DNA from 2 places in the Peribacillus sp. TH27 genome. Region 2 is predicted to be linked to the other one. Evidence: predicted binding sites of a transcription regulator. Region 2 holds the regulator's gene; the other holds the start of a gene.

Region 1 (3,218 bases), 190 kb from region 2:
TCCTCTTTTTTCTCCAAAAGGCTTTCACGTTTGTCTAACGTTTCATCCTTCCGGTCAAGATTCTCTTCTCTTTGCAATAACCGATTTTCTTGTTTTTGTAATTCGCTTCTTCTTTCACGAGATTCTCGATCAGAATCAGAGCGAACTTTATGAATTTCATCTTTTGCTTCCAACAAGGCTTCTTTCTTAAGAGCATCCGCTTCACGTTTTGCATCCTCAAGGATTTGTTCTGCAGAGCCCTTTGCCCCTGCTATTTTACTCTCAAATTTTGATTTGTGAATAAAATAACCAACAACTGCACCGACGATTAGGCCAAGCAAAGTGAAGATGATTGTCATGGGTTCCATCGTTTCACCTCCCCTTGCTATGAACTTTTTACATAAAATGTTGAACTGTCGGCAAGTACATTGCACATAAATTCAATATACAGCACTTAATTTTCAAAATTTTAGTTTGAAAAATTGTAAAATATACATATTAATTGTATAGTTGAGAATTTTTATTGTCAAGCGTTTGTCCCTTATGTATCAATGATTATTCAAGTTTTATTAATATCAATCGCTATTCTGTACAACATTATTATGGAAAAAGACTGTAAACCTGTTTTCACGACCGATAAATTCGCTGAAAATTTTGTACTTTTTTCATTTTACTTGACTTCACAAGATATAGAAAAAGACCTAAGCAAACAAGCTTAGGTCTTTTTCTATCATTAATCAAGTAATTCAAAATGTTCCTCTTCTGTCTCTTCTGGTAGTTCATGCTCTCCATCAAGGTTATAATGATCTCTGATTTTCTGTGAAATTTCCAGAGCAATATCCTGATTTTCTTTCAAGAACATTTTCGCATTTTCCCGTCCTTGTCCGACACGCTCTTCATTGTATGAATACCAAGAGCCGCTTTTAAGGACAATATCAAGATCTGCACCCATATCAATGATTTCACCTTCCTGAGAAATCCCTTGACCATACATAATGTCGACTTCTGCTTGACGGAATGGGGGAGCTACCTTATTTTTTACGATTTTAATTTTGGTTTTATTACCGACAATTTCATTACCTTGTTTCAATTGTTCAGCACGACGTACTTCAAGGCGAACAGTTGAATAGAATTTCAATGCACGGCCACCTGGAGTCGTTTCTGGATTCCCGAACATAACCCCGATTTTTTCACGGATTTGGTTAATGAATATAGCAATGGTATTTGATTTATTAATGGCACCAGACAGCTTTCTAAGCGCCTGTGACATCATCCGGGCTTGAAGACCCATATGGGAATCTCCCATTTCACCTTCGATTTCAGCTTTTGGAACAAGAGCCGCTACGGAGTCGATAACAATGATATCTACCGCGCCGCTTCGCACTAACGCCTCAGCAATCTCAAGTGCTTGTTCACCCGTATCAGGCTGAGAAAGCAGTAACTCATCAATATTCACACCAAGTTTTTCTGAATATGCTGGATCTAAAGCATGCTCAGCATCAATGAATGCAGCCGTGCCTCCAGTCTTTTGTACTTCTGCAATTGCATGCAATGCAACAGTCGTTTTACCTGAGCTTTCAGGTCCGTATATCTCAATGACCCGGCCTCTTGGGTATCCGCCTACTCCCAATGCTACGTCCAATGCTAAAGAACCGCTTGAAATCGTTGAGATTCTTCGATCAGACTGTTCTCCAAGTTTCATAATAGAACCTTTACCAAATTGTTTTTCAATTTGTTTTAACGCCATATCTAAAGCCGCTTGACGATCACTCACTCAATTTCCTCCTCTATATTCAAATAATCGGCTGTCCGATTAAAGATGTTCTTACGTAAGCAATTATTTGAGAACAAGGTTTGTATCTTGTCTCAAAACCTATCTTTACTATATACTCTTTTTACTATTTTGCCAAGCAAAAAGTCGAACATTCATTCGTTTTTTTCTATTGGAATATTCTTTACAAAAAAGTATTTCTCCTGAAGAAAATCATCATTTTCATTCAATAACGTCTTTGAAAAAGCATTTTTATAGAATTAACTGTTTTTTCTTTTCCCTTTTTTTACATGAAAGAAACTTCTTAAATCAAACAAAAACAGAGCCTTTAAAAAGCTCTGCTTCGTCTTTTATAAGTCTCTTAATAAATAATGACAGCCGTACTTCACGCTACGAACACGGATTTGCGCCCTGCTTCCAGATAAACTCAATTCTTTAAAGTGAGTGTCTCCATCACGGTAAGAAATTCCAATGAAGACCGTACCTACTGGCTTGCCTTCTTGTTCATCAGGCCCTGCAACACCCGTAAAACTGATACCTACATCCGCATCGAACTTTTCCCGGGCATTAGAAGCCATTTCCATTGCACACTCACCACTGACTACGCCATTTTTCGAGATTGTCGCGTCACTGATGCCCAAAACATTCGACTTCGCATCATTTGTATAACTGACAATACCACCCTTGAACACTTTTCCGGCGCCTGGTATCGTTGTAAGTTGCTCTTGAAACATACCGCCGGTCAAGCTTTCCGCTGCCGCTATTGAAAGCTTTCGGACCGTTAATTCTTTAACAAGTTCTTTTATGAGCGAAGTATTATCACTTCCATAATAAAACTTGCCGACCCTGTTTAAAATTTCTTTTTCCGCTTCTAAAATAAGCTCCTCACATTTTTCTTTAGAAGAGTCTTTAGCGGTAATCCTTAACGTTACTTCCCCTTCAGCAGCCAGTGGAGCGATTGTGGGATTCGTTTGATTGACAAGAAGATCTTCAATCACTGTTTCCAGTTCAGCTTCCCCTATCCCGTAAAACCGAAGAACCTTGGAGTCGATCCGTTCATGCTTTTCAAGTTTATTCATAATCGATTCATAACCATAGCTTAAAAACATTGGTTCCATTTCACTCGGAGGACCAGGAAGCAACATATACGTGATTCCGGATTTCGCCAAGATCATCCCCGGAGCCATGCCATGATCGTTTGCCAAGACCTCGCTGCCTTCTAAGACGAGAGCCTGCTTTTTGTTGTTCTCCGTCATCGTCCGGCCGCGTTTTTCAAAGTACGCTTCAATGGATTGAAGTGCTTCATCATTAAAAACAAGTTTTTTTCCTATATGGCGAGCGATCGTTTCCTTCGTTAAATCATCTTTAGTAGGACCAAGTCCACCGGTAAATACAATCAAGTTTGCCCGGGATTCTGCGATTTCTATGGCTTGTTGTAATCGTCGGTCATTATCTCCGACGACAGTAT
Region 2 (3,218 bases):
CTTTACTGTTCATCTTATTGATGAAGATGGAAATGAAATTGCTAAAAATAGCTCAATAAAAGAAATTGATACAGAGAATTTTTCGGGTGCCTTTCCAGAAGTGCCTAAATCAGGTGTTTATAATATAACGATTGATGTAAAAGAAAAAAATATAGATGGTACTGAAAGAACTCGTACTTTGATTCGCTCAGTCTATATTGAAAAATAGAATAAAAAAATTAGGAAATAGCCCTCTCTTTATTGAGAGGGCATCTTGTTTAGGGGATACAGGGAGAAGAGCGTTATGCAGAAGCAATAAGGCTCTCTTTATTTTATTTAAAGATTTCTACTTAGGAAAATTTGTTAATAAAACAATTCGATGTGTGTATTTTTAGGAATTAACTATGTAGCTTAAACTTGAATTCAAAAGGAGAATAAGGTTTAAGAATACTTGCATCTGCAGAAAAAGCTGCAAACCGCTGTTTACTTAATCCTTATTTTGATTAGAATCTCTATATGACAAAATGGCAGTTTTGAGCGCAGCATAATTGCCTATGCTTGCGTAACCATAGAACCAGCCCATGAAAATGCCTGCTACAAAGTGATGACGATGGCTAATGAAAATGGAAATGATTAATCCTAGAACTATAGCAATTGTAGGTATGAATTTTGGAGGGATATGAAACATGATCTTCAAAATTTGAGTCAAGATTATGATAGTTGGGATGGCTATTACTGCATCCCAAAAGTTTGTATGGATGGTTGGGAAATCCAAATAATAACACCACTTTCACGAGAAAGTAAAGGAAGGTTTATTTAATTAATTTTTACCATCAATAAAGTATTTATACCTTAAGATTTAGACCGATTAAGAGGAATGTTTAAATGCTCTTGATTTGACTTGGTTTGAGGGTTTTTCATGGTTCAAAATAAAAAACTTTGAATCCATTACATAATGGTGGATTCAAAGTTTTTTTTGATGTAAGTCATCCCAAAGTTCTTCCATTAAACCATCCATTTCTTTTCTTTATTTATATTGTTCTTCCTAGGATACCTCGATAGTAATACCTTCAAAAGTCAATACGTCTCCGACTTGAGTATTTTTCGGAAGTGAGTTTCTGGACAGTCTTTCCTTTCCCCGTTTACTTGAGCTAGTTCACCTACAAAACGTTCAATTATCTCATAAATCATCCTTTTTCACCGTCTTTACTCTTAAAGATTTAAAGATTGCCCGATACACCTTTTGGACAGTTATTAAACGTTTAACTACAGTAGAAGTAGGAGAGCAGTAAAAAAATGAGTAGGGAGCAAGATTTGGTTTTATGAGTAAAAACTTTCCTTAAGCACTTTCATCCGTACTGAAAGATCGAAACGAGGTATTTTGCCTTTTTAATACATAGGTACTGTTAACTGAAATATGAAGTCAAAGATCGCTTGATAGATTAAAGAGAAAAAGTAGATACTCCTATTAAAAACGATTTCTACTAAAAAATAAAAAATTCACAAAAACATAGTCTTCCATATGCATATTGATGGAATATGGGACATAAATTAGACAAACAAAAAAAGCGCAGTTAGCGCTTTTAGTGTATTTGTCTATACAGGCCTATTACTTTTCCAAGTATCGTGACACCTCTTAAAATAATTGGTTCCATATTTGAATTTTCAGGCTGAAGCCGTATGTAATCCGGTTCCTTAAAGAATCGTTTTACCGTGGCTTCATCATCTTCAGTCATGGCTACTACGATATCTCCATTATTGGCATTGCTCTGTTGTTTCACGATGACATAATCCCCATCATGAATTCCTGCTTCAATCATACTTTCTCCCATGATTTCGAGCATGAATACATGATCATCATGAGGAACCATACTTTCGGGAAGTGGGAAGTATTCTTCTATGTTCTCAATGGCGGTTATCGGCATGCCTGCTGTTACTTTCCCAAGCAACGGCACGTTAACGACATTAGTCTTAGGTATAGTGTTGGCTTCCTCTATGTTTAAGATTTCAATGGCCCTCGGCTTAGTAGGATCACGTCTGATTAGTCCTTTACTTTCCAAACGAGATAAATGTCCATGTACCGTTGAACTTGATGCAAGTCCCACTGCTTCGCCAATCTCTCTTACGGAAGGTGGATACCCTTTTTGGCGAACCTCTTCTTTAATGAAATCAAGAATATCTTGCTGCCGTTTTGATAGTTTAGTCATATGTGCACCTCTTCTCCAAAGTTCTTTGCTTTATTATAGCATGGCCCCTATTTCTATACAAACATAAGTTCGAATTTTGTTGTTGACTGAAACAAACGTTCGTACTATAATCTGGGTATAAGATACGAACGAACATTCGCCTTGGAGGGATATTTATGAAAAAGTTGTACAAAAATTATATTTATACGATTCTATTAGCGGGATCAGTATTTATCTTTTCAATTTTATTCTCCTGCACATTAGACAAAAATCAAAAAAATAATTTTCTTTCAATAGAAGTAAATGAAGGTGATACCTTATGGGAGATTGCAGAAAAATATGAAGAAGCTGATTTGACAAAAAAAGAATTCATTGGTTGGATAGAAGAGCACAACGAAGTCAGTGCAGATTCAATTAAACCTGGTCAAGTCATCGTCATTCCGGTTAAAAGTGAAAAGCTTGTTCAGAATTTGGCAAGTCAGCAGTAAGTAGTAAAGGTAGGGTATTATGAAAGCAGTAATTTATTGTAGAGTAAGTACGGAAAAAGAGTCGCAGGAAACATCGTTAGCTAGGCAGGAAGATGAATTAGTCAAATTGGCTGAGAAAATGGATATGGATGTAGTATCTATTATAAAAGAGCAAGCAAGCGGTTACGAATTAAACCGTGATGGTATTTTTGACATGCTGGATCTATTTAAAACTAAAGAGGCTGAAGTTCTATTAATTCAAGACGAAACGAGACTAGGCAGAGGAAATGCAAAAATTGCTCTGTTTCATGTTGTTCTTAAAGAAGGCGTTAAAATCTATACACTTTCCCATGATGGGGAACTTGAGCTATCGGATTCAGATGCTATGGTTATCCAAATAGTCGGCATTGTAGAAGAATATCAAAGGAAACTACATAATTTAAAAATTAAACGCGGGATGTTACGAGCAGTGGAAAAGGGATATCGCCCTCAAAAAAACCTTCAAAACCAGAGTAATTCTACTGGAAGAGACCGTAAGGAGATACCTATTGAAGAAATTGTTAAACTTCGGGTAAATGGATTGACG

Evidence for each region. The regulator LexA, encoded in region 2, represses DNA repair genes until DNA is damaged. The targets are predictions, from matches to a motif close to CGAACATATGTTCG.
Region 1: recA (recombinase RecA) is a predicted target of LexA. The motif match lies at 1,899-1,912, and genes of this name have one in related genera.

Annotation. Positions count from the first base shown of each region.
Region 1 covers NZ_JAEKEV010000002.1:1,221,596-1,224,813, forward strand. The annotation lists gene rny (ribonuclease Y) at 1-347, opposite strand, end outside; gene recA (recombinase RecA) at 713-1,753, opposite strand; gene JFU24_RS07265 (competence/damage-inducible protein A) at 2,101-3,218, opposite strand, start outside.
Region 2 covers NZ_JAEKEV010000002.1:1,034,176-1,037,393, reverse strand. The annotation lists gene JFU24_RS06305 (esterase/lipase family protein) at 1-208, shown strand, start outside; gene JFU24_RS06300 (hypothetical protein) at 467-754, opposite strand; gene lexA (transcriptional repressor LexA) at 1,563-2,186, opposite strand; gene yneA (cell division suppressor protein YneA) at 2,342-2,653, shown strand; gene JFU24_RS06285 (YneB family resolvase-like protein) at 2,673-3,218, shown strand, end outside.